DNA from 3 places in the Streptomyces sp. P9(2023) genome. Region 2 is predicted to be linked to each of the others. Evidence: riboswitches for the same ligand, from Rfam matches in the RefSeq annotation. Region 2 holds a riboswitch; each other region holds the start of a gene.

Region 1 (10,197 bases), on a different contig from region 2:
CCGTCGTCACGCCTGGGGGTGACCTTTGGCCACGGCTACGCAGTCCGCCGTTCCTACGCTGATCGGCTCGGTGCAGCGGGCGCTGAGACTCTTGGAGGCCGTGGGCTCCCACGAGGACGGAGCCCCCGCCAAGCAACTGGCCCGGGAAGCGGGACTCCCGCTGCCCACCGCGTACCACCTGCTCCGCACCCTGACCCACGAGGGCTATCTGCGCCGCGAGAAAGGTGTGTTCGTCTTCGGCGACGCGGCAGGTCGTCTGGCCGGTGGCGGAGTTCTGCAGAATCGTCGCACCAAGATCGAGGACTCCCTCGCGCACTGGCGCGACGAGATCGGGGTCCCCGTCTACTTCGCGATCTACCGCGAGGGCGAGATCGAGCTCGTCGCCGTCGCCGACACCCCCGCCGCCCCCGCCGTGGACGAGTGGGCCGACTTCCGCGAGACGGGTCACGCGCACGCGATCGGTCAGTGTCTGCTCAGCCAACTGGATCTGAAGAGTCGTCAAGACCACCTCGACCGCCATCCAGTGGAAGCCATCACTCCGTACACGCTGAGTAACCAGAGTGCGCTTTTGGATCGTTTGGGCGCTATGGGGCGAATGGAGCCCCTGGTGGAGCGTCAGGAATATGCGCTCGGCACGGTCTGTGCCGCGATTCCCATCACCGCGGGGTCCACCGCGGCCGCCATGGCGATTTCCGTGCCCCTTCACCAGGAAGAACGGTTGCTGCCCGCAGTCGATCGGCTACGTAACGAGATCGGAAGGCTCCTCAGCTCCTTCGCTTTCTCTATCAGTATCTGAAAAATCACTCCTTGTGATCTGCTAGCCCTTCCAGCACGATTGCGTCAAGAAGGCCAAGGGGGATCATTCCTGGCCGTTTTGATCACAGCTTTCAGCAGCCGTGTTTACACAACTGCTCCATCTACTGCGGGGTACATGATGCGAGAGTCCGTTCAGGCCGAGGTCCTGATGAGCTTCCTCGTCTCCGAGGAGCTCTCCTTCAGGATCCCGGTGGAACTGCGTTACGAGACCCGGGATCCCTACGCGGTGCGGATGACGTTCCACCTTCCCGGAGACGCGCCCGTGACCTGGGCGTTCGGCCGGGAGCTGCTGCTCGACGGGATCAACCGACCCAGCGGGGACGGCGATGTGCACATCGCGCCGACCGACCCCGAGGGTCTTTCGGACGTCGCCATCCGGCTCCAGGTCGGCAGCGACCGGGCCCTGTTCCGGGCCAGCGCTCCACCGCTCGTCGCCTTCCTCGACCGTACGGACAAGTTGGTTCCGCTCGGTCAGGAACGGACACTGGGCGACTTCGAGGACAACCTGGAGGCGGCTCTCGGCCGGATTCTTGCAGAGGAGAACGCCGGCTGAGCGGGCCGGCCCGCCTAGGCCAGGCCGCCGCTCAGCCCCAGCCCCAGCCCCAGCCCCAGGACCAGCCCCGTCCGGTTACTTCGCCAAGCGGCGGCGGCCGCCCCTGGCTGAACGCTTCTCCGGCGTTCCAGGCCGGTCCGCCGAGACGACGAGCGCGGCGAGAACGGTCGTGACCGGCACCGAGGCACCAGACCGATCGACCCCACCAGCGTGCGGACGATCTCCTTCGCGACCAGCTCGCTGTTGGCCACTGTCCCCACGCTGCTCTGCGCGATGGAGAAGAGCAGCAACAGGGGCAGGGCCGCACCGGCGTACGCGAGGACCAGGGTGTTCACCACGGACGCGATGTGGTCGCGGCCGATCCTGATGCCCGCCCGGTACAGCCCGCGCGGTCCAAGCCGGGGATCGGCCTGATGCAGCTCCCACACCGCCGAGGTCTGCGTCACGGTCACGTCGTCGAGGACGCCCAGCGAGCCGATGATGATGCCCGCCAGCAGCAGACCGGACATGTCGATCTCCGGGTAGAGCCCGTGGATCAGACCGGTGTTGTCGTCCGTGTTGCCGCTCAGCGAGGCCCAGTCGATGAACAGCGAGCCGAGCAGCCCGATCAGCAGCAGCGAGATCAGGGTCCCGAGCACCGCGACCGAGGTCCGGGCGGAGAGGCCGTGGCACATGTAGAGGGCGATCAGCATGATCGCGCTCGACCCGACCACCGCGACCACCAGCGGATTAGACCCCTGGAGGATCGCCGGCAGGATGAAGAAGGTCAGGATCAGGAAGCTCACCGCGAGCGAGATCAGCGCCATCACGCCGCGCATCCGGCCGACGAGCACGACCGCGACCGCGAAGATCAGGGCGAGCACCGTCAGCGGGACCTTGCGGTTCGCGTCCGTCACCGAACACTGCAGGTCACGCGGGGCGTCGGGGGCGTACGCCACCACCACGCTCTGCCCCTCGTCCAGTTGGCGCGGCGCGTCCGGCTGCACGATCTCGGTGAACGTACGGCCCTTCTCCGGACCGCTCGTGACCTCGATCGTCGCCTTCTCACACCGCCCCTGCTGGGCGTTGACCGCCTCGCGCCCCTCGGGTGTCGAGGTGTCGCCGGTCGGCGGGACCTGGGCGGCGTTCACATCCTGGCAGTCGACCTCCTCGACCGAGACGACCTTGCCCTGGTACGTCTGCCGGTCGAAGCCGACGCCGGTGCGCTCGTGTTCCGGAGCGCCCCCCGGTCACAGGACGGCCATACCGACCACCACCGCGGTGGCGAACGGGATCAGGATGGCGGCGATGACCCTGCGCAGATGCCGGGAGACGGGTGCGGCGGGCCCATGGCTGTGGGTGTGGCCGTGCCCGTGGCCCGCGTCGCCAGGTGCGTCGTGGTCGCCATGACCGTCGGGTTCTGGGGTCTCCTGCGAGGAAGTCACCGACCGATCATCGCAAGAACGGCGGGGGCCCACTGTTCAGCACGGCCGGATTGCCGCTAGCGTGGTGGCACCTTTGCACACGCGGGAGCTCGGAGCACCGGGCTGAGAGGGCGCTGATCACCGTACGTGCGTACTGGACGTACGTACGGGAGGAGGCTGCGCCGACCGCCGAACCTGTTACCGGGTAATGCCGGCGTAGGGAGATCGGTCTCATGACCATTCAGGATGCACGCACGCCTGCCACCAGCGAGAACGCCGGCCAGGACGAGCGCAAGCCGGGCTGGCACAAGGGGTACGTCGAGGGCTCGCGCCCCGACCTCCGGGTGCCCGTCCGACAGGTGCACCTCACCAACGGCAAGGACGTGACGCTGTACGACACGTCCGGTCCGTACACCGACCCCACCATCGACACCGACGTACGGCGCGGCCTGCCGCCGCTGCGCGAGAACTGGATCATCGGGCGGGGCGACACCGAGGAGTACGCGGGCCGGCCGGTCCGCCCCGAGGACGACGGCATCAAGCACACCTCGCCGCGCGGGGGCCTCAAGAACCTCGACGCGGTCTTCCCGGGCCGCCCGCGCCAGCCCCGCCGGGGCCGCGGCGGCCTGGCGGTGACCCAGCTCGCGTACGCCCGCCGGGGCGAGATCACCCCGGAGATGGAGTACGTGGCGATCCGCGAGAACGTCGCCCCCGAGGTCGTACGGGAGGAGATCGCGGCGGGCCGTGCCGTCCTTCCGGCCAACGTGAACCACCCGGAGATCGAGCCGATGATCATCGGCAAGCGGTTCCTGGTGAAGGTCAACGCCAACATCGGCAACTCCGCCGTCACCTCCTCGATCGAGGAGGAGGTGGAGAAGATGACCTGGGCGACCAAGTGGGGCGCCGACACGGTCATGGACCTGTCCACCGGCCGCAACATCCACACCACCCGCGAGTGGGTGCTGCGCAACTCCCCCGTCCCGATCGGCACCGTCCCGCTCTACCAGGCGTTGGAGAAAGTGGACGGCAGGGCGGAGGAGCTGACCTGGGACATCTACAAGGACACCGTCATCGAGCAGGCCGAGCAGGGCGTCGACTACATGACGGTCCACGCCGGCGTGCTGCTGCCGTACGTGCCGCTGACCGCCCGCCGCAAGACCGGCATCGTCTCGCGCGGCGGCTCGATCATGGCCGCCTGGTGCCTGGCGCACCACAAGGAGAACTTCCTCTACACGAACTTCGAGGAGCTCTGCGAGATCCTGGCGACGTACGACGTCACGTACTCGCTGGGTGACGGCCTGCGGCCCGGCTCGATCGCGGACGCCAACGACGAGGCGCAGTTCGCGGAGCTGCGCACGCTGGGCGAGCTGAACACGATCGCCAAGCGGCACAACGTCCAGACGATGATCGAGGGCCCGGGGCACGTCCCGATGCACAAGATCAAGGAGAACATCGACCTCCAGCAGGAGATCTGCGAGGAGGCGCCGTTCTACACCCTCGGCCCGCTGACCACGGACGTCGCGCCCGCGTACGACCACATCACCTCGGGCATCGGCGCGGCGATGATCGCCTGGTGGGGCACCGCGATGCTCTGCTACGTGACGCCCAAGGAGCACCTGGGCCTGCCCAACCGCGACGATGTGAAGACCGGCGTCATCACGTACAAGATCGCGGCGCACGCGGCGGACCTGGCGAAGGGGCACCCGGGGGCGCAGGAGTGGGACGACGCGCTGTCGGACGCCCGCTTCGAGTTTCGCTGGGAGGACCAGTTCAACCTGGCGCTCGACCCGGACACGGCCCGCGAGTTCCACGACGAGACGCTGCCGGCCGAGCCGGCGAAGACCGCGCACTTCTGCTCGATGTGCGGTCCGAAGTTCTGCTCGATGAAGATCTCGCAGGACATTCGCCGGGAGCACGGCGGTGACCTCAAGGCGGACGAGATTTCGGCCGGTATGGCGGAGAAGTCCGCGGAGTTCGCGGCCGCGGGCAACCGGGTGTACCTGCCGCTGGCGGAGTAGCGGCCGGAACGGCCGGGTGGCCGTCGGAACGGCCGAGGTAGCGGTCGGAGCGGTCGTCGTACGGGGTCCGCGATCCACGAGGGGATCGCGGACCCGTTCCCGTAGCGCGCCGCGCTGGGCAGACTGACGGCATGACAGCGACTTCCCTGAGCAAGGGCGCCAACCTTCCGGTCGGCTCGCCCGTGGTGCGTGCCGAGCTCTCCTGGTCCGCCGGGGCGGGGGCGCCCGACGCCGATGCCTCGGCGTTGCTGCTCACCGCGGCGGGACGGGTGCGCGACGACGGCGACTTCGTCTTCTACAACCAGCCTGCCCACCCTTCCGGGGCCGTACGACACCTGGGGAAACGGCAGGGGGAGGGCGTGACCAGCGACACCGTCGAGGTGGATCTGCGGGGGATCGAACCGGCCGTCGACCGGGTGGTGCTGTGCGCGTCGGCGGACGGCGGGACGTTCGGCCAGATGTCCGGACTGACGCTGCGGCTGCTCGACTCCGGTACAGGGGCCGAACTGGCCCGATTCGCGATGACGGCGACGACGGAGACCGCGTTCATCGGCGGCGAGCTGTACCGGCGGGCGGGGCAGTGGAAGTTCCGGGCGGTCGGGCAGGGGTACGCCTCCGGGCTCGCCGGGCTCGCCACCGACTTCGGAATCAGCGTCGACGAGGCACCGGCTTCGGCACCGGCATCGGCTTCGGCTTCGGTACAGGCACCGCTATCGGCACCGAAACCGGCATCCGCCCCCGCCGCCCCCGCCCCCGGCCGGCCGCGCTTCGAGAAGGATGTGGAGCGGCTGCCCGTCGACATGCGTAAGCGGCTGTCGCTGCGCAAGGAGCAGGTGGCTGTGAGCCTGTGGAAGCACGGTGCGGCCGGAGTCACCGCCCGCGTCGTCCTCGTCCTCGACGCCTCCGGTTCGATGTCCTTCCTCTACACCAAGGGCATCGTCGCCGATGTCGTGGAGCGGATGGCGGCCGTCGCCGCGCAGCTGGACGACGACGGGGAGATGCAGGCCTGGACCTTCGCCTCGAACGCCGCCCGGCTGCCCGATCTGCGCCTGGGCGAACTCCCGGAGTGGCTGCGGCTTCATGTCCGGGTCGGTGAGCTCGGCCTCTTCCGGCGGAGCCGGCGGCCGCGGAGCGGGCTGGCGCCCGGTCAGCTCGACATGCGGGATGTCGGGATCCAGAACGAGGAGCAGAAGGCGATCGCCCAGGTCCGGGACTTCGTCCGGGAGAATCCGGTGGCCGTCCCGACGCTGGTGCTGTTCTTCTCCGACGGGGGTGTGTACCGCGACGCGCAGATCGAGCGGGAGCTGCGGGACGCGGTGGAGGAACCGATCTTCTGGCAGTTCGTCGGCCTGGGGCGGTCGAACTACGGGGTGCTGGAGCGGTTCGACACCATGTCCGGCCGACGCGTGGACAACGTGGGATTCTTCGCGGTCGACGACATCGGCAGGGTGCCCGACGCCGAGCTGTACGACCGGCTGCTGTCCGAGTTCCCGTCCTGGATCACCGCCGCCGGACGGGCCGGGATCCTCTGAACCGGACCGCGACGGCGTGGCTCATTCCGGCCGGTGGTCCGGAGGGCCGAAGTCCGGGCTGGTGAAGTCGGGGCTGGTGAACCTCGGGCGGTTGCCGGACGAGCCCTCGTTCGGGCTGCTGAAGTCCGGACCGCTGTAGCCGATCTTCGGCATGCGGTCGGTGCGGGGCGGTGGCACGGACGGTGGTGGTACGGACTGCGGGTTTACCGGCGGCGGGGCCGCGGGGCCCGGGGTGGCGAGCGCCTCGCGCAGGAACGGCAAGATGCCCCGTTCCAGCAGGGCGCGGCGCCAGGCCTCGCGGGCCCGGGACAGCTCCTCGTCCGCCTCGGTACGGGGCGGATCGCTCGCGGCCACTTCCGTGGAGCGGTTGCGCAGGGCCGTGACCAGCAGCCCGACGGCGGCGCAGAAGAGACCGGCGGCGGCGACGGCACCGAAGAACCAGGCCGCCGTCAGCAGGGTGTCGGCGAAGGTGAGGCTGGGGGCGACCACCTTCAGCACGGCGCCGACCAGCAGGAATATCAGTGCGGCCGGGCCCGCGAGGACCGGCGCGAGGACCGTGACGATCGCGACGACACCGGGACCCGGACCGTCGCTCGCCCCGTTGCCGTCCGCCGCCAGGACCGCGCTCATGACACTCGTACCGCTCGGCGCGCGGACCTCTTCGCGGACCTTCACGAAGTGGTCGTACTCGATCGCCGCCGCGGCGGTGATCAGCGCCGTCGCGCTCAGCGCCATCGTGCGCAGTTGCTGGGCGGTGAGCTGCTTCCCGATCTCGGCGAGATCCGGATGGTCGTGCGCGGTGCGCAGTGCGTCGTCGAGGATGCGCTCGTACTCGGCACGATCCTCGGTCAGCAGGTGCGGAGCCACATTCATGTGCATCCCCCGATGCTCCGTAGGGCCGTATTGACCGTGGGAACCGGCCAGTTGGGCGGAAACGGAGGAGAGCCTGCTACGGATGATCCGATGGTATTGCGGTTATGGCACAGGGTGACAGGGGGTTTCCTGAAATCGACTTCCCCGGATGCGCAGCGTTATGCGTCAGCCATGCAGGGGGAGTTGGACGACCAGCAGCTTTCCGGCCATGGTCACACCGCCGTCCATGGCGATCGCCAGACCGTCCGCGTACACGTGCGGACCGTCGACGATCGGGCCCGAGCCGCCCTCGCCGTCCTCGGTGCCGACCTGGCCGAGGAGGTACGGGATGGGGCTGTGGCCGTGCACGATGCGGCTGCCGCCGTAGGTGGCGAGCAGCTCCTGGACGGCCTCGGGGCCGCCGTCGTCGCGGAAGGCGAAGCGCTTGGTGAACTTGCGGAACACGTCCCAGACCTCGTCCGCGTCGTTCCGGTTGAGGATCTCGTGGACCGTCTCGTTGACGTCCTCGATGGTGGAGCCGTATTCGAGGTAGGCGGTGGTGTCGGAGTGCATCAGCAGATGCCCGTCCTCCTCCACCACGGCGTCGAGCCGGGACATCCACTGCAGGTGGACGTCCTGGAGCCGGTCCATGTCGTGCTTCTGGCCGCCGTTGAGCAGCCAGGCGGCCTGGAAGGTGGCGGTGCCGGCCCCGGAGTTGACGGGGGTGTCGCCGAACCGCTTGGCGCCGATGAGCAGCAGCTCGTGGTTGCCCATCAGAGCCTTGCAGTAGCCACCGGCGGCGGCGGCCTCGGCGGACAGGCGCATGACGAGGTCGATGACGCCGATGCCGTCGGGACCGCGGTCGGTGAAGTCACCGAGGAACCACAGGCGGGCGTTGCCCGCGGCCCAGGCCCCGTTCTCGTCGATGAGGCCCTGCTCGCGCAGGGCGTCGACCAGCTCGTCGAAGTAGCCGTGCACGTCGCCGACGACGTAGAGCGGGCCGCGGCCTTCGCCGGCCGGGGCGGGCGCGGGGGACGGGACCGGGTCCACGCGGACCTGGACGGTGTCCCCTCGGTTGATCACCGGGAGATTGCGCTCGGTAGGGGTGTAGCCCTCGGGGAGTTCGTCGTCCGCAAACGCGTTCCCAGGGTGGCCGGGGAGCGCGGCGGAGAGCGAGACCGGGCGCGTCGGGGAGAACGGGACGGAGGCGCTCAGCCCGAGGTGGAGGGTGGGATCGACAACGGGCCGGAAGGGCTCGTCGGGTACGACGGCGTGCCCTGCCGGAGGCTCCAGGGGCTGGCCCTGTACGGGCACCCGGGCGTACGGCGGTACGCGGAAGTCACGCAATGTCGCCGTGCGCACCACGGGTTCCTGCCCGGCCCCCTGAGTCATCGACCCCTCCACCACCGTCGCGATGCCCTGCACATCGCGGACCGGCCTGGTCGGGGCGGTCCGCGATGTCGTGCGCCCATCATAGGAATGAGGGTCCTCCTGTGTGACGCACCAGGGGTGGTGAATCCGGGTCCACTCCGGGTTCACCGGTTGTTTCGCCCGAATTGAGAAGGTCCGGACCAGGGTCGGAGCAGGGCCGGGCCGGAGTTTGCGCCCGGCACGGCCCCAAAGCCGGCCCTCAGTCCTTCGCGGGTGACCGGGGCGGGCTGACCGTCGTCCGCGGCGAACGCCTCTGGGAGGACGTCCGGACGATGAGTTCGGTCGGTATCACCTGCTCGACCGGTCCGTCGGTGTCGATCCCCTCGATGGCGTCGATGAGGAGCTGGACGACGGCCGTGCCGATCCGGCGCGGCTTGAGCGAGAGGGTCGTGATGGGCGGTTCGGTGTTGGCGTAGACGGTCGACTCGCTGCAGCAGACCAGCAGGAGATCGTCCGGTACGCGCAGTCCGTAGCGGCGGGCAGCCGCCAGCAGATCGGTTCCGTTGGGATCGAAGAGTCCGTAGACGGCGTCGGGTCGGTCGGGGCGGGCGAGCAGCCGGTCGGCCGCGACGGCGCCCGCGCACGGATCGTGCGCCGGATAGGCCTCGTAGACGGGGTCCTGTCCGACCCGTTCGCACCAGTTGAGGTACGCGGTGGTGGACAGGCGGGTGTACGTGTCGGTGGTGGTGCCGGTGAGAAGGCCGATCCGGCGGGCGCCGGCGTCGGCGAGGTGGTCGAGGAGGTCGAGTACGGCGGCTTCGTGGTCGTTGTCGACCCAGGCGGTCACCGGGAGCGTGCCGGCGGGGCGTCCGTCGGAGACGACGGGCAGGCCCTGGCGGACGAGCTCGGTGACGACCGGGTCGTGGTCGGAGGGGTCGATGACGACGGTGCCGTCGAGGGCGACGTTCGACCAGACGTCATGTCGGGAGGTGGCGGGCAGGATGACCAGGGCATAGCCACGGGCTAGCGCGGCCGATGTGGCGGCTCTGGCCATCTCCGCGAAGTACGCGAATTCGGTGAAGGTGAACGGTTCATCCCCGTAGGTCGTCACGGTCAGGCCGATGAGGCCCGATTTGCCGGTACGGAGCGTGCGGGCCGCCGCGGATGGGCGGTAGCCCAGCCGGTCTGCGACCTCGCGGACGTGGCGGCGGGTGGCGTCCGGGAGCCGGCCCTTGCCGTTGAGCGCGTCGGAGACAGTCGTGATGGAGACCCCGGCGGCGGCGGCCACATCCCGGATGCCCGCTCGCCCCTGCCGGCTTCCCCGGGTCTGTGCCCGGCTCACCTGGTGCTTCCCTGCTGCTGTCATGGCGAGCCGATAGTAGGGCGAGGGTGGGTGGTTGGGACGCTCGCATATTCAGTCGTTGACAGGCACGTTTCTGCATGATCGTGAACGGTCAAATGCCTGTGAAATCAAGGCAGTTAGGGGGTCCGGCGTGTGATCTACGGTTGTCGACCCGTATGGGCCTGCCAGGGAGGCCATGTCTCGAAGAGGTCTCAACTCACCTCTACGGGCGATGCGCGCCACGGCGCCCGCCACCAGCGCACGCCACCCGACCGCGCGCTCCCCCCGCTGTCCACAGCTTCTGCCGTCC
Region 2 (10,197 bases):
GCCGAGGAGACCACCCGCGCCGAGGGCAAGCCCGAGGCCGCGCTCCCGAAGATCGTCGAGGGTCGCGTCAACGGCTTCTTCAAGGACGCCACGCTCCTTGGCCAGCCGTACGCGCTCGACAACAAGAAGTCTGTCCAGCAGATTCTGGACCAGGCCGGTGTCACCCTGAAGCGCTTCACGCGCATCAAGGTCGGCATCTGAGTCCGTACGCGACGGACACCGGGCCCGGGTAGGGTCTGAAGCAGTCGTCCACGCTCGCGGAGGGCGACCGCAGTTCTGACGAGGAGGCCATTGCCGCACGGGAAACCGCAAGGACCCACCGGCAATGGCCTTCGTCGTATGTGCACGAGGAGATCCCATGAACCAGAGCGCCGTACAGGGCGACGACAACCACGGCAAAAAGGCCGGACGCTTCATGCTGAAGCTGTCCGGTGAGGCATTCGCCGGAGGCGGCGGTCTCGGCGTCGACCCCGACGTCGTGCACAAGATCGCCCGCGAGATCGCCGCAGTCGTCCGCGACGGCTGGGAGATCGCGGTCGTGATCGGCGGCGGCAACTTCTTCCGCGGCGCCGAGCTGCAGGTGCGCGGCATGGACCGGGCCCGCTCCGACTACATGGGCATGCTCGGCACGGTCATGAACTGCCTCGCCCTCCAGGACTTCCTGGAGAAGGAAGGCATCGACTCCCGCGTCCAGACCGCCATCACCATGGGCCAGGTCGCGGAGCCGTACATCCCGCTGCGGGCCGTGCGCCACCTGGAGAAGGGCCGCGTGGTCATCTTCGGCGCCGGTATGGGCATGCCGTACTTCTCCACCGACACCACGGCCGCCCAGCGCGCCCTGGAGATCGACGCCGAGGCCCTGCTCATGGGCAAGAACGGCGTCGACGGGGTCTACGACTCCGACCCGAAGAAGAACCCCGACGCGGTCAAGTTCGACGCGCTGGAGTACGGCGAGGTGCTCTCCCGCGACCTCAAGGTCGCCGACGCCACCGCCATCACCCTGTGCCGGGACAACAAGCTGCCGATCCTCGTCTTCGAACTGCTCGCCGAGGGCAATATCGCGCGCGCGGTGAAGGGTGAGAAGATCGGCACTCTCGTGAGCGACCAGGGCACCCGGGCCTGAGCCTCGGCTCGAAACCGGGTACCGCCCCGCGAGGGGATGGACAGAGCCCTGCCGGCCGTACACCGTGCAGGACAAGACGCGACGACACGCAGGAGCAAGTGGTGATCGAAGAGACCCTCCTCGAGGCCGAGGAGAAGATGGAGAAGGCCGTCGTGGTCGCCAAGGAGGACTTCGCCGCGATCCGCACCGGCCGTGCGCACCCGGCGATGTTCAACAAGATCGTGGCGGACTACTACGGTGCCATCACGCCGATCAATCAGCTGGCGTCGTTCTCGGTTCCCGAGCCGCGCATGGCTGTCGTGACCCCGTTCGACAAGAGCGCGCTGCGCAACATCGAGCAGGCGATCCGTGACTCGGACCTCGGCGTCAACCCGAGCAACGACGGCAACATCATCCGTGTGGTGTTCCCGGAGCTGACCGAGGAGCGCCGCCGCGAGTACATCAAGGTCGCCAAGACCAAGGCCGAGGACTCCAAGATCTCGATCCGCTCCGTGCGCCGCAAGGCCAAGGAGACCATCGACAAGCTCGTCAAGGACGGCGAGGTCGGCGAGGACGACGGCCGGCGCGGCGAGAAGGAGCTCGACGACACCACCGCGAAGTACGTCGCGCAGGTGGACGAGCTGCTGAAGCACAAGGAAGCCGAGCTGCTCGAGGTCTGATGAACGACTCTTCCTGGGGGGCCCCGGCCGGTTCCGGCTACTGGGGGCCCGACCAGGGGCCTGCCCCGGCGGGTCCCGCATACGATGGGTTGCAGGCGGCGCAGACTCGGCCCATGCCCATCGTGCCCGACGTCCCCGCCGGCGATCACCAGGACGACCACGGCCGGGGGGCCGCTCAGCCGAGCGGTCCCCTGTTCCGTGACGAGACGCCGAACGAGCACCCGCAGGAGCCCATGTCCAGCCCGAACCGACCCGCTGCCCCGCAGAAGAAGAGCGCGGGGCGCGATCTGGGCGCGGCCATAGGAGTCGGGGTCGGTCTGGGCGCGGTCATCATCGCCTCCCTGTTCATCTGGAAGGCCGCGTTCGTCGGCGTCATAGCGGTCGCCGTCGTGGTCGGTCTGTGGGAGCTCACCTCCCGCCTCCAGGAGCGCAAGGGCATCAAGGCTCCGCTCGTCCCGCTCGCGGTCGGTGGCGCGGCGATGGTCGTCGCCGGCTACGTCCGCGGGGCGGAGGGCGCCTGGGTCGCCATGGCCCTGACGGCGCTCGCGGTCCTGGTGTGGCGCATGACGGAGCCGCCCGAGGGCTATCTGAAGGACGTCACGGCGGGCGTCTTCGCCGCGTTCTACGTGCCGTTCCTGGCGACGTTCGTGGCGCTGATGCTCACCGCCGACGACGGCCCGGAGCGGGTGCTCACGTTCCTGCTGCTCACGGTCGTCAGCGACACCGGCGCGTACGCGATCGGCTGGCGCTTCGGCAAGCACAAGCTGGCACCGCGGATCAGCCCCGGCAAGACCCGCGAGGGCCTGCTCGGAGCGGTGACGTTCGCGATGGCGGCGGGCGCGCTGTGCATGGAGTTCCTGATCGACGACGGCACCTGGTGGCAGGGCCTGCTGCTCGGCCTCGCGGTGGCGGCGAGCGCGACGCTCGGCGACCTCGGCGAGTCGATGATCAAGCGCGACCTCGGCATCAAGGACATGGGCACCCTGCTGCCGGGCCACGGCGGCATCATGGACCGGCTGGACTCCCTGCTCCCGACGGCCCCGGTGGTCTGGCTCCTGCTCGTGGTCTTCGTCGGCACGACCTGAGCCGCACGCTTTTACGTGAAGGGCCCGCCGTCCACACCGGACGGCGGGCCCTTCCGCTTCCCCGGCTCCTCGGCCCCTTCTGCTTCCCCGGCCTCGGCCCCGCTCGCGCCCGCCAGGTGGCTGACCCCCACGGCGGGTCGACCGTCCACGACGGGGGCGGCTGGCACGATGCGCCCATGACAGACAGGGGTGGCACTGCCGGGGTGCGGCCGGGGGCGCGGTCGGTACTGCTGACGCTCGCTGCCGGTCAGTTCCTGATGGCCCTGGACAGCTCCGTCATGAACGTCTCGATCGCGGCGGTGGCCGACGACGTGGGGACGACGGTGACCGGGATCCAGGGCGCCATCACCGCGTACACCCTGGTGATGGCGATGCTGATGATCCCCGGGGGCAAGGTCGGGGTGCTGATCGGCCGCAGACGCGCGTTCATGATCGGCTGCGCCGTGTACGGCTGCGGCTCCCTCGTCACGGCGCTGGCACCGAACCTCCCCGTGCTGCTGCTCGGCTGGTCGTTCCTCGAAGGGGTCGGAGCGGCGCTGATCCTGCCCGCGATCGTGGGACTCGTGGCCGGCAACTTCACCGCCGAACGCCGCGCGGGGGCGTACGGCATCGTGGCGGCCGCGGGGGCCGTCGCCATCGCGCTCGGGCCGCTCATCGGGGGCCTGGCCACGACGTACTTCTCCTGGCGCTGGGTCTTCGCCGGCGAGGTCGTGGTGGTGCTCGTCATCCTGGTGTTCGCCCGCCGCATCGCCGACACGATCAGCGAGGAACGCCCGCGCATCGACCTCGGGGGCGCACTCCTCTCCGCCGGCGGCCTCGGGGTCTTCGTCTACGGAGTTCTCCGCTCGGGCGAGTGGGGCTGGTTCAGGCCGAAGCCGGACGCGCCGTCGTGGCTGGGTGTCTCGATGACGGTGTGGCTGATGCTGGCGGGCCTGTTCCTGGTCTGGCTCTTCCTCCGCTGGGAGGCCCGGCTCGTGGAACGCGGCAGGGAACCGCTGGTCGACCCGGCCATGCTGCGGAACAAGCAGCTCACCGGCGGTCTGACGATGTTCTTCTTCCAGTACCTCGTACAGATGGGCGTCTTCTTCGTCGTACCGCTCTACCTGTCCATCGCCCTGGGGCTGTCCGCGCTTGCGACAGGGGCCCGCATCCTGCCGCTGTCGATGACGCTGCTCGCAGCCGCGATCCTGATCCCGCGCTTCCTCCCGGACGTCTCCCCGCGGCGGGTGGTGCGGCTCGGGGTGCTCGCGCTGCTCGCGGGCGCGATCGCCCTGATGGCGGCGCTCGACCTGGACGCCGGAGCCGAGATCGTCACCCTCCCTCTGCTGCTGATCGGACTCGGCATGGGCGCGCTGGCCTCCCAGCTCGGGTCGGTCACCGTCTCCGCGGTACCGGAGCGGCAGACCGCGGAGGTCGGCGGCGTCCAGAACGCCGTCACCAACCTGGGCGCCTCGATCGGCACGGCGCTGGCCGGCTCGCTCCTGATCGCCGCGCTCACGTCCTCCTTCCTGGCCAGTGTCGAGCAGAACGCGGCGATTCCCGCCGAGGTCAAGAACCAGGCCACCGTCGAACTCGCGAGCGGGGTGCCCTTCCTCTCGGACGCCCAGCTCGAGACGGCCCTCGACACCGCGGGTACGAGCCCGGAGGCGACCGAGGCAGCCCTGGACGCGAACGCCGAGGCCAGGCTCGACGGCCTGCGCGCGGCCCTCGCGATCCTCGCGCTCGCCTCCCTCCTGGCGCTGTTCTTCACCCAGCGGATCCCCCGGAACCAGCCGGGCCGACCAGGTCCCTGACGGCGGCCGCCCACACGCCGGCAGGCGCCCCGGCCCGCGCGGGCCTAGCGTGGACGTGCAGCAGATCAGCCGAGGAGGGATCACGGCATGAGCAGCGCCATGGACAAGGCCAAGGGCAAACTCAAGGAAGTCACCGGAAAGATCACCGGCAACGAGCGAGTGGAGACCGAGGGCAGGACCGACCAGGTCAAGAGCAAGATCCGAGACACGGCGAAGAGCGTCCGCGAGCACGCCGAGGGCATCAAGGACTCCCTCAAGCGCGACCGCTCATGACACACGGCGGCCGCGTGGCCCCGCTCCCTCGCCACTCCACGCGGCGGCCGGCCACGGGCCCGGGCCACCGGGATCCGTCTGCGACACTGGTAGAACCATGCCGAAGCCCGGAGAACTCACTTTCGTCGCGCCCCGCGGAGCCAAGAAGCCGCCGCGGCACCTTGCCGACCTCACGCCCGCCGAGCGCAAGGAGGCCGTCGCCGCGATCGGCGAGAAGCCGTTCCGCGCCAAGCAGCTGTCCACGCACTACTTCGCGCGGTACGCCCACGACCCCGCCGAGTGGACCGACATCCCCGCCTCCTCGCGCGAGAAGCTGCAGGGGGAGCTGCTGCCCGACCTGATGTCCGTGGTCCGGCACATCTCGTGCGACGAGGACACCACCCGTAAGACCCTGTGGAAGCTGCACGACGGCACGCTCGTCGAGTCCGTGCTCATGCGGTACCCGGACCGGGTCACCATGTGCATCTCGTCGCAGGCAGGCTGCGGGATGAACTGCCCGTTCTGCGCCACCGGGCAGGCCGGGCTCGACCGGAACCTGTCGACCGCCGAGATCGTGCACCAGATCGTCGACGGCATGCGCGCCCTGCGCGACGGCGAGGTGCCCGGGGGGCCGGCGCGGCTCTCCAACATCGTCTTCATGGGCATGGGCGAGCCGCTCGCCAACTACAAGCGGGTCGTCGGCGCCGTCCGCCGGCTCACCGACCCCGAGCCGGACGGTCTCGGCCTCTCGCAGCGCGGGATCACCGTCTCCACCGTCGGCCTGGTGCCCGCGATGCTGCGCTTCGCCGACGAGGGCTTCAAGTGCCGCCTCGCCGTCTCGCTGCACGCGCCCGACGACGAGCTGCGCGACACCCTCGTGCCCGTCAACACGCGCTGGAAGGTCCGGGAGGTCCTTGACGCCGCATGGGAGTACGCGGAGAAGTCCGGCCGCCGGATCTCCATCGAGTACGCCCTGATCCGCGACATCAACGACCAGGCCTGGCGCGGTGACCTGCTCGGGCGGCTGCTGAAGGGGAAGCGGGTGCACGTGAACCTGATTCCGCTGAACCCGACGCCCGGCTCGAAGTGGACCGCGTCCCGGCCCGAGGACGAGAAGGCCTTCGTCGCGGCCATCGCCGCCCACGGTGTCCCGGTCACCGTCCGTGACACCCGCGGTCAGGAGATCGACGGTGCCTGTGGACAGCTGGCGGCCTCGGAGCGCTGACCTTGTAGTCTGTGCTCGAACACATCTCCATATTCCGACAGGGGAGCGCCACAGCGCTGAGAGTGCGGTCATCGGACCGCAGACCCTCTGAACCTCGCCCAGGTCATTCTGGGTAGGAAGTTCGGTCGCAACTCGAGCTGTTGCGCCCTGCCCACCTTGCGGTGGGCAGGGCCGCGTCTCTTCCTGGTCACACCCAGGAGGAATTTCAGTGAGCACCAAGAAGATGGCCGCCGCGGCGATCGCCGCAGCGCTGGGCGTCACGACCCTCGCCGCCTGCGGCACCGAGGACGTCAGAGGCGCGGCGGGCAAGTCCGACGCGCCCGCGCCCAAGACCGTGACGCTCGTCAGCCACGACTCCTTCAACGCCTCGAAGGAGGTCCTGGCGGAGTTCACCAAGCAGACCGGCTTCACGGTCAAGGTGCTGAAGAGCGGCGACGCCGGCGTGGCCGTCAACAAGGAGATCCTGACCAAGGGCTCCCCGCAGGGCGACGTCTTCTTCGGCGTCGACAACACCCTGCTCTCCCGCGCGCTCGACAACGGGATCTTCGTCCCGTACGAGGCGAAGGGGCTGGATCTGGTGCTGCCCGAGGTCAAGCTCGACAAGGAGCACCGGGTCACCCCGATCGACACCGGCGACATCTGCGTCAACTACGACAAGAAGTACTTCGCCGACAAGAAGCTCGCGCCCCCGCAGACCTTCGACGACCTGGCCAAGCCGGAGTACAAGAACCTGCTCGTGGTCGAGAACCCCGAGAAGTCCTCCCCGGGCCTCGGCTTCCTCCTCGGCACCGCCGCGCAGTACGGCGACGACGGCTGGCAGGGCTACTGGGAGAAGCTCAAGGCCAACGGCGTGAAGACCGTCGACAGCTGGGAGCTCGCCTACAACCAGGAGTTCTCGGGCTCGGCCGGCGGCAAGCAGGCCAAGGGGGACCGGCCGCTGGTCGTCTCGTACGCCTCCAGCCCGCCGGTCGAGGTCCTCTACGCCGAGCCGCAGCCGAAGGAGGCTCCGACCGGGGTCTCCACCGGCACCTGCTTCCGGCAGATCGAGTTCGCCGGGCTGCTGAACGGGGCGAAGAACCCCGAGGGCGGCAAGGCGCTGATCGACTTCCTGATCTCCAAGAAGTTCCAGGAGGACATGCCGCTCCAGATGTTCGTCAACCCGGTGACCAAGGGCGCCCAGCTGCCCGAGCTGTTCACGAAGCACGGCGTGACGATCGAGAAGCCGCAGACCATGGCGCCCGAGAAGATCGCCGAGAAGCGTGACCAGTGGATCCAGTCGTGGTCCTCGACCGTTCTGAAGTAGCCCCCGAGCGTCATGCCGGTGGCCGACGAGGCGTGCGGGGAAGCGTGGTGCGGCTCGGCCTGATGGTCGTGCCCGTCGCCTTCTTCGCGCTCTTCTTCGCCTGGCCCGTCGCCTCGATCGTCGAGCGCGGGCTGCGGCCCGACGGGGCATGGGAGTTCGGCCGGTTCGGCGAGACGCTGAGCCGGCCGGAGATCCTCGACGTCCTCTGGTTCACCCTGTGGCAGGCACTCGCCTCCACCGCGCTGACCCTGCTGATCGCGCTGCCCGGCGCGTACGTCTTCGCGCGTTTCGACTTCCCCGGCAAGGGGCTGCTGCGCGCAGTCGTCACCGTGCCGTTCGTGATGCCGACCGTCATGGTCGGCACGGCGTTCCTGGCGCTCGTCGGGCGCGGCGGGCTCCTCGACGAACTGTGGGGCGTCCGGCTGGACACCACCGTCTGGGCCATCCTCCTGGCCCATGTCTTCTTCAACTACGCCGTCGTCGTCAGGACCGTCGGCGGTCTGTGGGCGCAGCTCGACCCTCGCCAGGAGGAGGCCGCCCGGGTCCTCGGCGCCTCCCGGTTCACCGCCTGGCGGAAGGTGACCCTGCCTGCGCTCGCCCCGGCCGTCGCCGCAGCCGCGCTGATGGTGTTCCTCTTCACCGCCGGCTCCTTCGCCGTCGTCCAGATCCTCGGCGGACCGGCGTACTCCACTCTGGAGACGGAGATCTACCGGCAGACGGTCGACCGTTTCGACCTGACGACGGCCGCCGTCCTGACGATCGTCCAGTTCGTGGCCGTCGGCGTCGTCCTCGCCGTGCACGCCCGGACGGTACGGCGGCGGGAGACGGCCCTGAAGCTCGTCCCGCCCGAGCAGACCGCGCGGCGGCCCCGGGGGATCGGCGCGTGGGCGCTCTTCGCGGGCGTCCTCGTGTCGATCGTGCTGCTGCTCGTGCTGCCGCTCGCCGTCCTCGTCGAACGGTCCTTCGCCACCTCGGACGGGTACGGCCTCGACTACTACCGGGCCCTCCAGTCCGTCGACCCCTCCGGTACCTTCCTCGTCCCGATGGTCGACACCATCGCGAACTCGCTCCGGTACGCCGTCGTCGCCACCGCCCTCGCCCTCCTCATCGGCGGGCTCGCGGCGGCCGCTCTGACGCGGCGGGCGGGACGGCTCGTGCGCGGCTTCGACGCGCTGCTGATGCTGCCGCTCGGGGTGTCGGCCGTGACCGTCGGCTTCGGCTTCCTGATCACGCTCGACGAGCCGCCGTTCGACCTGCGGGCGAGCTGGATCCTCGTCCCGCTCGCGCAGGCACTGGTCGGTGTCCCCTTCGTCGTACGGACGATGCTGCCCGTCCTGCGGGCGGTGGACGAACGGCTGCGGGAGGCGGCGGCCGTGCTCGGCGCCTCGCCGCTGCGGGCCTGGCGGGAGGTCGATCTGCCGCTGGTGCGGCGCGCGGTGCTCATCGCGGCCGGGTTCGCCTTCGCCGTCTCCCTGGGCGAGTTCGGCGCGACGGTCTTCATCGCCCGGCCCGACAACCCGACCCTGCCGGTCGCGGTCGCCCGGCTGCTCGGCCGGCCAGGTGAGCTCAACTACGGCCAGGCCATGGCCCTTTCAACGATTCTGATGGTGGTGTGCGCGGTGTCCCTGCTGCTTCTGGAACGGCTCCGTGTCGACCGCACCACCTCGGGGGAGTTCTGATGCTGCGCGTCGAGGACGCGACCGTACGGTTCGGGGATCGGGCCGTGCTCGACTCCGTGGACCTGGCGGTGGCCGACCACGAGATCGTGTGCGTGCTCGGGCCGAGCGGCAGCGGCAAGTCCACCATGCTGCGGGCCGTCGCCGGGCTCCAGGCGCTCGACGGCGGACGGGTCCTGCTCGACGGCGCGGACCAGGCCGGGGTGCCGGTGCACCGGCGCGGGGTCGGCCTGATGTTCCAGGACCACCAGCTCTTCCCGCAGCGGGACGTGGGTGGCAACGTCGGCTTCGGGCTGCGGATGCACGGCGTCGCGAAGGCCGAACGGGACGAGCGGGTACGGGAGTTGCTGGAGCTGGTCGGCCTTTCCGGGGCCGCCGGGCGGGCCGTCGCCTCGCTCTCCGGCGGCGAGCAGCAGCGGGTGGCGCTCGCCCGCGCGCTCGCCCCGCGGCCGCGGCTGCTGATGCTGGACGAGCCGCTCGGGCAGCTGGACCGCGGTCTGCGGGAGCGGCTGGTGGTCGAACTGCGCGGTCTGTTCCGGCGGTTGGGTACGACGGTGCTGGCCGTCACCCACGACCAGGGCGAGGCGTTCGCGCTCGCCGACCGGGTCGTGGTGATGCGGGACGGCCGGATCGCGCAGTCCGGGACGCCGCTGGAGGTGTGGCAGCGGCCGGCTTCGGCGTTCGTGGCCCGGTTCCTCGGCTTCGACAACGTCGTGGCGGGGACGGTGAGCGGGCCTTTCGCCGACACGGTGTGGGGCAAGGTTCCGGTGCCGGACGGTTCGCCCGGGGGCGCGAGGGAGATCCTCGTACGCCCAGGCGGCGTACGGCTCGTGGCCCCGGGTGACGGCCTGGCCTGCACGGTCGAGGCCCGTACGTTCCGGGGTACCCATGTCGCCGTGCTGCTGCGTCCGGCGGAGGGCCCGGCCCTGGAGGCGGAGTGCCCGCTCCGGGACGCGCCTGCGGAGGGCGCGGAGGTGGGCGTGACGTTCGTGGCGGACGAGGTCGTGGTGCTGGGCTAGTGGGGGCGGGCCGGTGCGGCTTCGCGGGGGTGCGCCCGGCCTCCGCCCGGGCTGGCGTTCCC
Region 3 (10,197 bases), on a different contig from region 2:
CCCGCCGGGCGGCGTGTCGTAGGCGTACGAGGGCGCGTACGGGTCCTGGTAGGGCTGCTGGCCACCGGTGCCGTAGTCGTACGCGGCGTACTGCTGGCCGTCCGTGCTCGGGCCGATGTACGGGTCCGAGTAGGCGGCGTACTGCTGCTGGCCGGTGCCGTAGCCGTAGGCCGGCTGCTCGTAGCCGGGCTGCTGCTCGTACCCGGGCTGCTGCTCGTACCCGGGCGTGCCGTAGCCGCCGTCGTATCCCCCGTAGGAGTGCTGCGGGGTCTCGGCGTGCGCCTGGGAGTGGTCGTACGCGGGGGTGTAGACGCCGTACTGGCCGGTGTCGTCGGGCATCGGCTCGGGCGCGTAGACGGCCGCGGTCTCTCCGGGCGCGGGGTCGGCGGCCTCGTAGGAGAGGTCGCTGACCTCCAGCGTCGGTCCGGCCTCGGCGGGCGGGGCGGACTTGCGGCGCCGGCTCGCGCCGGGGCTGCCGCCGATCGCCCAGCCGGTGGAGAAGCCGCGGCGGAAGGAGAGGGTCACATAGGTCTGGCCGACGGCGAAGGCCACCGCGCCCACGACGATCACCGCGACGGACGGCAGCAGGACGCCGATGACGACGCCGAGGAAGCCGGAGAAGGCGAGCAGGCGCCAGCGGAGCCGCGCCTTGTACTGCAGAAGCACCTCACCCAGCAGCCACAACGCGACGACACCGAACGCGATGTAGAGGACCGTCCACCCCATGCCCGCCCCTCTCCTACGGCCACCGCCTCGGGTCTGGGGCGGGTACGCCGGTCACGACTGCACGTGCAGTCCGAGATTCTCGTAGATCTCCAGCGTCGCGGTGGAGTTGTTCAGCGTGATGAAGTGCAGTCCGGGGACACCCTCGGAGAGCAGCCGCGCGCAGAACTCCGTCGCGAACTCGATGCCAATGGAGCGTACAGCGGCCGGATCGTCCTTGACGGCGAGGATGCGGTCTTTCACATCCGACGGGAAGAGAGCGTTGCTCAGCTGGGGCAGCCGGTCGAGGGTCTTCACGTTAACAACAGGCATGACTTCGGGGATGATCGGCGTCTCGCAGCCGGCCTTCACCACGCTGTCGCGCATCCGCAGGTAGTTCTCCGGGTCGAAGAACATCTGGGTGATCGCGTAGTCGGCGCCGGCCCGGCACTTGTCCACGAAGTGACGGATGTCCGTGTCCCAGTCGATGGAGCGCGGGTGCATCTCCGGGAAGGCGGCGACGCCGACGCAGAAGTCGCCGGACTCCTTGATCAGCCGGACCAGGTCGGCGGCGTACCGGACGCCCTCGGGGTGCTCGATCCACTCCCCCAGCGGGTCGCCCGGCGGGTCGCCGCGCAGCGCGAGCATGTTGCGGATGCCGGCGTCGGCGTACTGGCCGAGGACGTTGCGCAGCTCGGCGATCGAGTGGTCGACGGCGGTGAGGTGGGCGACGGGGGTGAGGGTGGTGTCGCCGGCGATCTTCTGGGTGGCCTTGACCGTGCCGCCGCGGGTGGAGCCGCCGGCGCCGTAGGTCACGGAGACGAAGCTCGGGCCGACCGCCTCGACCCGCCGCAGGGCGTTCCAGAGGCTCCGTTCGCCCTTCTCCGTCCGGGGCGCGAAGAACTCGAAGGAGTACGACGGCTTGCCGGAGGCGAGGATCTCGCGGACCGTGCGTGCGCGGTCCGAGCGGGTGGAAGCGGTACCAAGGGCCATACGGGCAGGTTAGACGGGGTGCTGCGGCCGACGAAGCGGTGTCCGAGTGATGGACACCGATTTGGACACCGGTGCGGACGCGGTTGCGGACACCGCGTCCGACAGCAGACGGTCACCGTCCGCTACACCGTCCGCTACGCCGTACGCTCGCGGACCCGCTTGGCCAGCCGGGCCGTGGCCGCGGCCGGGTCGTCGGCCTCGGTGATCGCCCGGACGACGACGATCCGGCGGGCGCCCGCGTCCAGGACCTCGTCGAGAGTGGTCTCGTCGATGCCGCCGATGGCGAACCAGGGCCGGTCCTGCTCCAGGGCGGCCGCGTACCGCACGAGGCCGAGGCCGGGGGCGTACCGGCCGGGCTTGGTGGGGGTGGGCCAGCAGGGGCCGGTGCAGAAGTAGTCCACGCCGGGCTCGGCGGCGGCCGCGTCCACCTCGGACTCGCCGTGGCAGGACCGGCCTATGAGCAGGTCCTCGCCGAGGATCGCCCGGGCGGCGGGCACCGGCAGGTCGCCCTGGCCCAGGTGCAGCACGTCGGAGCCGATCGCGTGGGCGACATCGGCCCGGTCGTTCACGGCGAGCAGCTTGCCGTGCCTGCGGCAGGCCTCGGCGAAGACGGCGAGGTGCTCCAGCTCCTCGCCGGCCTCCATGCCCTTGTCGCGCAGCTGCACGATGTCCACGCCGGAGGAGAGCACGGCGTCGAGGAAGGCGGGCAGGTCGCCCTGGCGCCTGCGGGCGTCCGTGCAGAGGTAGAGCCGGGCGTCGGCGAGCTGGGCGCGAGGCGTGGACATGGGTGGGATCCCCCCGTCGGTGCGGTGGCCCGAGGGGGCCGGGCGGACCCGGCCCCCAGGGGCCTCCTGTGGTGTCTTCGGTACGTGTGCGTCAGACGGCGAGCGCCTGGGCGCGGCGCTTCACCTCCGTGCCGCGATTCTCGCTGAGGGCCTGCGCGGGCGTGCCCGGCAGGCTCGGGTCGGGAGTGAAGAGCCACTCCAGCATCTCTTCGTCGGTGAAGCCGTCGTCCCTCAGGAGGGTCAGGGTCCCGGAGAGGCCCTTGACCACCTTGTCGCCGTCGATGAAGGCGGCGGGCACCTGAAGCGCCTTGTTCTCGCCGCGTCGTACGGCGATGAGCTGGCCCTCCTTGACCAGCTGCCGCACGCGCGTCACCTCGACATCGAGCATTTCCGCGATGTCGGGGAGGTAGAGCCAGGCGGGGACGAGAGCATCAGTTCTTGCGTCAATCTCGGTCACGGGACAAGCCTGCCATCCCGGACTGACAGTCGGTAGTCGGGCCTAGCCGACTGCCGCCTTCAGAGGGACGGAGGGGTCGGCGGCGCGCTCCGGATCGAGCCGGGCGGCCGACTCGATCAGCTTGCGGCCCTGGGTCAGGTCGCGGGGCCGGCCGACGGCGAGCAGGGCGACGAGGGCGCCGTCGCGCAGCCAGAGGACGGACCAGGCGGGATCGGCCGGGTCGCCCCGGCGGACCAGCTCGGCGGCTCCGGTGTGGTGTCCGGCGTACTGCACGAACCGGCCGAACTGCTCGGACCAGAAGTACGGCACCGGGTCGTAGACCTGGGGGGTCTCGCCGATGATGTCGGCCGCGACGGTACGGGGGCCCTGGAGGGCGTTGTCCCAGTGGTGGACCAGGAGCCGGGCGCCGTAACGGGCGGAGGGGAAGGAGGCGCAGTCGCCGACGGCGTACACGTCGGGCAGGGAGGTGCGCAGCCGGTCGTCGGCGGTGACGGAGCCGTCCTCGCCCAGGGCGATGCCTGAGCCGTCGAGCCAGCGGGTGGCGGGCCGGGCGCCGATGCCGACGACGACCGCGTCGGCGGGCAGCCGCCGACCGTCGGCGAGGACGACCGTGCCGGGTTCGACGCGGTCCACGCGCGCGTGGGTGAGGAGTTCGGCGCCGCTCTCCTCGTACCAGCGGGCCATCGGGGCGGCGACCTCGGCGGGCAGCGCGCCGGCGAGCGGCCGGTCGGCGGCCTCCACGACGGTGACCGCGCACCCCGCCTCGCGGGCGGCGGTGGCGAACTCGGCGCCGATCCAGCCGGCGCCGACCACGACGATGTCGTGGCGCCGCTCCAGGACGGGCTTGAGGCGGGCCGCGTCGTCCAGGGTGCGCAGCAGATGGACGCCGGGGACACCCTCGGTGCCGGGCAGGGTGACCGGTTCGGCGCCGGTGGCGAGGACCAGGACGTCGTACGGGACGGGTCCGGCCTCGGTGTCGATCTCGTGGGCGTCGGCGCGCAGGCCGGTGACGTCGAGGCCGAGGCGCAGGTCGATGGAGAGGGCCTCGAAGTCGACGTCGAAGGCGGAGTCCTCGGCCTTGCCGAGGAGGACCGCCTTGGACAGCGGCGGGCGGTCGTAGGGCTGGTGGGGCTCGGCCCCGATGAGGATGACGGGTCCGGTGAACCCCTGTTCGCGCAGGGCGACGGCGGTCTGTACCCCCGCCATCCCGGCGCCCACGACGACGACCCGCTGCTCTGCCTGCTTCTGCTCGCTCACCCGATCACCTTAACTTTCTGACGCACCGTCAGGAAGGCAGACAGTCAGGCAGCTGCTCCACGACGCTGGTGCCGGAGCCCTCCTGGGACTCCCATGCCCAGCTCTCCTCCAGCCGAACGCGCCCGTCCGGCAGCTCCGTCACGGTGGAGACACAGCACCCGGAAGATGTCGTTCCGTCCCGCTTCAGCTGTACGTAACGGAAGTCGAGCCGGTCCCCCGCGCGCGTGCCGACGAGAAACCCGCGCACCACGTCACCGCCCGCGTACTCGGCCCAGATCCGGCCGTCCTCCTCGTGGTACGTGAACCGGGTCCGCGTCCCGACCTGTCCGGGGGCCTGGTCGGCGACGGGGGCGAGGGTCAGACCGTCGAGAGATCGCGCCACGGTGAAGGCTCCCTTACTGGGCGTCGGAGGCGAGGGTTAGGCTGGCCGTCAACGTAGAGCACTCGCGGGAGCCCGGACGCACCGGGCTGAGAGGGAGGCTGGCCGGCCTCCGACCGTACGAACCTGATCCGGGTCATGCCGGCGAAGGGAGGGGCTGGACGCCCATGTCGCGTACATCCGACGTCCTCGTCATCGGGGGCGGAATCATCGGCCTGGTCACGGCCTGGCGGTCCGCGCAACGCGGGCTGCGCACCACGGTCGTGGACCCCGAGCCGGGCGGCGGGGCCGCCCGGGTGGCGGCCGGGATGCTGGCCGCCGTCACCGAACTCCACTACGGCGAGGAGACCCTGCTCGCCCTCAACCTCGCATCCGCGCGCCGCTATCCCGCGTTCGTCGCCGAACTCCAGGACGCCACGGGCCACGACGTCGGCTACCGCGCCTGCGGCACGCTCGCGGTCGCGCTCGACGCCGACGACCGCGCCCATCTGCGCGATCTGCACGCCCTGCAGATCCGCTCCGGCCTGGAGTCGGAGTGGCTCAGCGGGCGCGAATGCCGCCGTCTCGAACCGATGCTGGCGCCGGGGGTGCGCGGCGGACTGCGGGTCGACGGCGACCACCAGGTCGACCCGCGCCGGCTCGCCGCCGCCCTGGTCACCGCGTGCGAACGGGCCGGGGTGGTCTTCCACCGGGGCCTCGCCGAGCGGCTGACGACGGTACGGGACCGGGCCACCGGCGTCGCCGTCGCGGACGGCGGCCCGCTGGCGGCGGACCAGGTCGTCCTTGCCACCGGCAGCCTCAGCGGCCGGCTCGCGGGCGTACCGCCGGAGGTCCTGCCTCCGGTACGTCCCGTCAAGGGACAGGTGCTGCGGCTCACCGTGCCACCCGCGTACGCGCCGTTCCTGTCCCGGACCGTCCGGGCGGTCGTGCGCGGCAGCCACGTCTATCTGGTGCCGCGCGAGAACGGCGAGCTGGTGGTCGGCGCGACCAGCGAGGAGCTGGGCTGGGACACCACCGTCACGGCGGGCGGGGTGTACGAGCTGCTCCGCGACGCCCACGAGCTCGTCCCCGGCCTCACCGAGCTGCCACTCACCGAGACGCTGGCCGGCCTGCGCCCGGGGTCGCCGGACAACGCCCCGCTGCTCGGCCCGACCGCGCTCGACGGCCTCCGTCTGGCCACCGGGCACTACCGCAACGGCGTCCTGCTCACCCCGGTCACCGGCGACGTCATGGCCGAGTTCCTCACCACCGGCGTGCTTCCGGACGAGGCCCGCCCCTTCACTCCCCGCCGCTTCTCCCCCGTACGTCAGGAGCAGCCCGCATGAACGTCTCCGTCAACGGCGAGGCCCGCGTCCTCGCCGCGCCCACGACCCTCGACGCCCTGGTCACGACCTTGACCGCCGCGCCCTCCGGCGTTGCGGCGGCCGTCAACGAGACCGTCGTACCGCGCAGCCAGTGGTCCGCGACCGTCCTCGGCGAGGGCGACCGGGTCGAGGTCCTCACCGCCGTGCAGGGGGGCTGAGCGCCATGTCCGACGACACCTTCCTCCTCGGCGGTACGGAGTTCGCCTCCCGGCTCATCCTGGGCACGGGCGGGGCCCCGAGCCTGGACATCCTCGAACGCTCGCTGGCCGTCAGCGGCACGGAGCTGACGACCGTCGCCATGCGGCGCCTCGACCCGACCGTGCGGGGCTCGGTCCTCTCCGTCCTGGAGCGGCTCTCGATCCGCGTCCTGCCGAACACGGCGGGCTGCTTCACGGCGGGCGAGGCGATCCTGACCGCCCGCCTGGCCCGGGAGGCGCTCGGCACCGACTGGATCAAGCTGGAGGTCATCGCCGACGAGCGGACCCTGCTGCCGGACCCGATCGAGACGCTCGACGCGGCGGAGACGCTGGTGGACGACGGTTTCGTCGTCCTGCCGTACACCAACGACGACCCGGTCCTCGCGCGGAAGCTGGAGGACGTGGGGTGCGCGGCGATCATGCCGCTCGGCTCCCCGATCGGCTCCGGGCTCGGGATCCGCAACCCGCACAACTTCCAGCTGATCGTCGAGCGCGCGGGCGTGCCGGTGATCCTGGACGCGGGCGCCGGGACGGCCTCGGACGTCGCGCTGGCGATGGAGCTGGGCTGCTCGGCGGTCATGCTCGCCTCCGCGGTGACCCGGGCCCAGGACCCGGTGCTGATGGCGGAGGGGATGCGGCACGCGGTGGAGGCGGGCCGCCTCGCCCACCGGGCGGGCCGGATCCCCCGCCGCCACTTCGCCGAGGCCTCCTCCCCGACGGACGGCCGAGCGACTCTGGACCCGGAACGCCCGGCGTTCTGAGCCAGGCTCCGGTCACGCCGAGGCCGTGCGTCGCGTCACAGGTGTGCAGCGGTCGGGGCCGGTGGGGACGGGGTGTCCTCACCGGCTCGTAAACTCGTGGCCGTGGACACGACCCTTCAGGACCCCCTCGTCGGGCAGCTGCTCGACGGCCGCTACCGCGTCGACGCGCGCATCGCCGTCGGCGGGATGGCCACGGTCTACCGGGCCGTCGACACCCGCCTCGACCGGGTGCTCGCGCTCAAGGTGATGCACCCGGCCCTCGCCACCGACGCCGCGTTCGTCGAGCGGTTCATCCGCGAGGCCAAGTCCGTCGCCCGGCTCTCGCACCCCAACGTGGTCGGGGTCTTCGACCAGGGCGCGGACGGCGCGTACGTCTACCTCGCGATGGAGTACGTCGCCGGGTGCACGCTCCGCGACGTGCTGCGCGAGCGCGGGGCGCTCCGCCCGCGCGCCGCGCTCGACATCCTGGAGCCGGTGCTCGCCGCACTGGGCGCCGCGCACCGGGCCGGGTTCGTGCACCGGGACATGAAGCCGGAGAACGTCCTGATAGGGGACGACGGCCGGGTGAAGGTCGCCGACTTCGGTCTCGTCCGGGCGGTCGGCTCCGCCACGAACACCACGGGCTCCGTCCTGGGCACCGTCTCCTACCTGGCACCGGAGCAGATCGAGCACGGCACCGCGGACACCCGCGCCGACGTGTACGCCTGCGGTGTCGTCCTGTACGAGATGCTCACCGGCGGCAAGCCGCACACCGGGGACACCCCCGCCCAGGTCCTCTACCAGCACCTGAACACCGACGTTCCGGCCCCCTCGGCGGCCGTGCCCGGCCTCGCCCTCGAACTGGACGAGCTGGTGGCGACCGCCACCGCCCGGAACCCCGAGATCCGCCCGCACGACGCGGTCGCGCTCCTCGCACAGGCCCGGGAGGCCCGGGCGAGGCTCGGGGACGCGCAGCTGGACGCCGTACCGCCGCAGGCGCACGCCGAGGACCGTACGGGGACGGAGGACCGGACCAGCGTGATCCCCCGGGCCGTCTCGGCACCCCTGCCGGAACACGACGTGCAGCACACCAGCCGGCTGACCATGCCGCCGCCCGAGCCCCCGGCGGAGGGCCGGGCGGCGCGCCGCCGGGACCGTGGGCCGCTGCCGCGCGGGCCGATGCTCGTCGTCGCCGCCGTGCTGCTCGCCCTCGGGCTCGGGGCGGGCGTCTGGTACATCAATTCCGGCCAGTTCACGCGCGTCCCGGCGGTCCTCGGCCAGACCGAGGCCAAGGCGACCGAGCGCCTCAAGGACGCGGGGCTCGACGTCGGCGCCACGAAGCGGGCGTTCAGCGAGGTGTACGAGCGCGGCACGGTCATGGCCACCGACCCCACGTCCGGCGCGCGGATACGGGGCAACGGCACGGTCACGCTCACCATCTCCCGGGGCCCCGAGATCGTGAAGGTCCCGCGGCTCAAGGGGAAGCCGCTGGCCGAGGCCAAGCGGCTGCTCGCGGACGAGGGCCTGGCGGCCGGTCTGATCACGAGAGCGTTCAGCCAGGACGTCCCGCAGGGCGCCGTGATCAGCTCCGACCCGGAGCCCGGCACGGAGCGCAGCCCCGACTCGGCCGTGGCGCTCGTGGTCAGCAAGGGCCGCCCGATCGACGTGCCCGACGTGGCCGGCGACGCGGTGGCCGACGCCACCCGCACGCTCCAGGACGCCGGGCTCAAGGTCGAGATCGCGAGCGAGGAGATCCACTCGGCGGAGGCGGCCGGCACGGTCGCCGCCCAGTCCCTGGCGGAGGGCAGCCGGGCCGCGAAGGGCGACCGGATCGTCCTCACCGCCTCCAAGGGGCCGCGGATGATCGAGGTCCCCGACGTGACGGGCGAGTCGACCGACGCCGCGCGCGCGAAGCTGGAGGGAGCGGGCTTCGAGGTGAAGGTCGAGAAGACCTTCCCCTTCCTCGGCGACACGGTTTCCGGCCAGTCGGTCGAGGGCGGCTCCACGGCGCCCGAGGGCTCCACCGTCACCATCACGATCAAGGGACTGTAAGAACTCATGCGCAACCCCGTCGGCGGCCATGTCCCCGTGGCCGGCGGCCTCGCCACGGTCGGTCTCGGCTACGCCCGCGAGCTGGGCGCGGAGACCGTCCAGGTCTTCGTCGCCAACCCGCGCGGCTGGGCCACCCCGGTCGGCAACCCGGCGCAGGACGAGCTGTTCCGCGCCGGGTGCGAGGCCGGGTCCCTGTCCGCCTGGGTCCACGCCCCGTACCTGATCAACTTCGGCTCCCACACCGAGGCCACCGTGGAGAAGTCGGTCGAGTCGCTGCGGCACTCGCTGCGCCGGGGCCGGGAGATCGGCGCGAAGGGCGTGGTGGTCCACACCGGTTCGGCGACCGGCGGCCGGCCGCGCGCGGAGGCGCTGGCGCAGGTACGGGAGCGGATGCGGCCGCTGCTCGACGAGCTGACGCACCCGGACGCCCCGGACCTGCTCCTGGAGTCGACGGCCGGGCAGGGCTTCTCGCTCTGCTCGCGCGCCGAGGACTTCGGCCCGTACTTCGAGGCCCTCGACCACCACCCGAAGCTCGGGATCTGCCTCGACACCTGCCACATCTTCGCGGCCGGCCACGATCTGACCGGACCGTACGGGATGACGCGGACGCTCGACGAGCTGGTGGCGACCGTGGGCGAAGGCCGGCTGAAACTGATCCACGCCAACGATTCCAAGGACGTCGTCGGCGCGCACAAGGACCGGCACGCGAACATCGGGGCCGGTCACATCGGCGAGGATCCGTTCCGCGCGCTGATGAGGCACCACGCGACCGACGGGGTGCCGCTGATCATCGAGACGCCGGGCGGGAAGGAAGGGCATGTGGCGGACGTGGAGCGGCTGAAGAAGCTCCGCGGCTGAATTTCCCGTTGAGCAATACCCCTAGGGGGTATACGGTTCTTGTGTAGGCAGCAGGAACCGCCGACGGTCAACGGGGGAACCCATGCAGCACGAAGCGCACACCGAGCACCACGACCACCACGCCGACCACCACGGAAACGGCCAAGGCCACCACGGGCACGAGCACGGACAGGCGCCGGGCGAGGTCAGCTGGTCCATGGCGATGAAGGCCACCCTCCACTGCCTGACCGGCTGCGCCATCGGCGAGGTCCTCGGCATGATCATCGGCACCGCGCTCGGCTGGGGCAACGCCAGGACGATGGTCCTGGCCATCGTCCTGGCCTTCTTCTTCGGCTACTCGCTCACCCTCTGGGCGGTCGTCCGCGTCGGCCTGAGCCTGAAGGCCGCGATCGGCGTCGCGCTCGCCGCCGACA

Evidence for each region. A riboswitch is a leader RNA that binds a small molecule or an ion and turns the genes downstream of it on or off. The one in region 2 is predicted to bind thiamine pyrophosphate.
Region 1: another riboswitch for thiamine pyrophosphate. It lies ahead of thiC (phosphomethylpyrimidine synthase ThiC); the one in region 2 lies ahead of Q5762_RS21825 (thiamine ABC transporter substrate-binding protein).
Region 3: another riboswitch for thiamine pyrophosphate. It lies ahead of thiO (glycine oxidase ThiO); the one in region 2 lies ahead of Q5762_RS21825 (thiamine ABC transporter substrate-binding protein).

Annotation. Positions count from the first base shown of each region.
Region 1 is NZ_JAUPWM010000028.1:42,158-52,354, reverse strand. Features, by position in the region: gene Q5762_RS27450 (helix-turn-helix domain-containing protein) at 26-796, shown strand; gene Q5762_RS27445 (SsgA family sporulation/cell division regulator) at 935-1,369, shown strand; partial or broken gene Q5762_RS27440 (YibE/F family protein) at 1,445-2,793, opposite strand; TPP riboswitch at 2,865-3,012, shown strand; gene thiC (phosphomethylpyrimidine synthase ThiC) at 3,006-4,790, shown strand; gene Q5762_RS27430 (VWA domain-containing protein) at 4,922-6,322, shown strand; gene Q5762_RS27425 (hypothetical protein) at 6,344-7,201, opposite strand; gene Q5762_RS27420 (metallophosphoesterase) at 7,361-8,581, opposite strand; gene Q5762_RS27415 (LacI family DNA-binding transcriptional regulator) at 8,805-9,911, opposite strand.
Region 2 is NZ_JAUPWM010000017.1:42,501-52,697, forward strand. Features, by position in the region: gene tsf (translation elongation factor Ts) at 1-201, shown strand, start outside; gene pyrH (UMP kinase) at 359-1,123, shown strand; gene frr (ribosome recycling factor) at 1,225-1,782, shown strand; gene Q5762_RS21805 (phosphatidate cytidylyltransferase) at 1,782-2,867, shown strand; gene Q5762_RS21810 (MFS transporter) at 3,044-4,660, shown strand; gene Q5762_RS21815 (CsbD family protein) at 4,748-4,933, shown strand; gene rlmN (23S rRNA (adenine(2503)-C(2))-methyltransferase RlmN) at 5,031-6,137, shown strand; TPP riboswitch at 6,167-6,274, shown strand; gene Q5762_RS21825 (thiamine ABC transporter substrate-binding protein) at 6,361-7,440, shown strand; gene Q5762_RS21830 (iron ABC transporter permease) at 7,488-9,119, shown strand; gene Q5762_RS21835 (ABC transporter ATP-binding protein) at 9,119-10,135, shown strand; gene Q5762_RS21840 (hypothetical protein) at 10,132-10,197, opposite strand, start outside.
Region 3 is NZ_JAUPWM010000003.1:290,817-301,013, forward strand. Features, by position in the region: gene Q5762_RS06200 (hypothetical protein) at 1-726, opposite strand, end outside; gene metF (methylenetetrahydrofolate reductase [NAD(P)H]) at 778-1,695, opposite strand; gene thiE (thiamine phosphate synthase) at 1,830-2,480, opposite strand; gene Q5762_RS06215 (Rv2175c family DNA-binding protein) at 2,572-2,937, opposite strand; gene Q5762_RS06220 (FAD-dependent oxidoreductase) at 2,980-4,194, opposite strand; gene Q5762_RS06225 (hypothetical protein) at 4,223-4,576, opposite strand; TPP riboswitch at 4,631-4,743, shown strand; gene thiO (glycine oxidase ThiO) at 4,741-5,898, shown strand; gene thiS (sulfur carrier protein ThiS) at 5,895-6,095, shown strand; gene Q5762_RS06240 (thiazole synthase) at 6,101-6,895, shown strand; gene pknB (Stk1 family PASTA domain-containing Ser/Thr kinase) at 6,998-8,926, shown strand; gene Q5762_RS06250 (deoxyribonuclease IV) at 8,933-9,784, shown strand; gene Q5762_RS06255 (DUF4396 domain-containing protein) at 9,867-10,197, shown strand, end outside.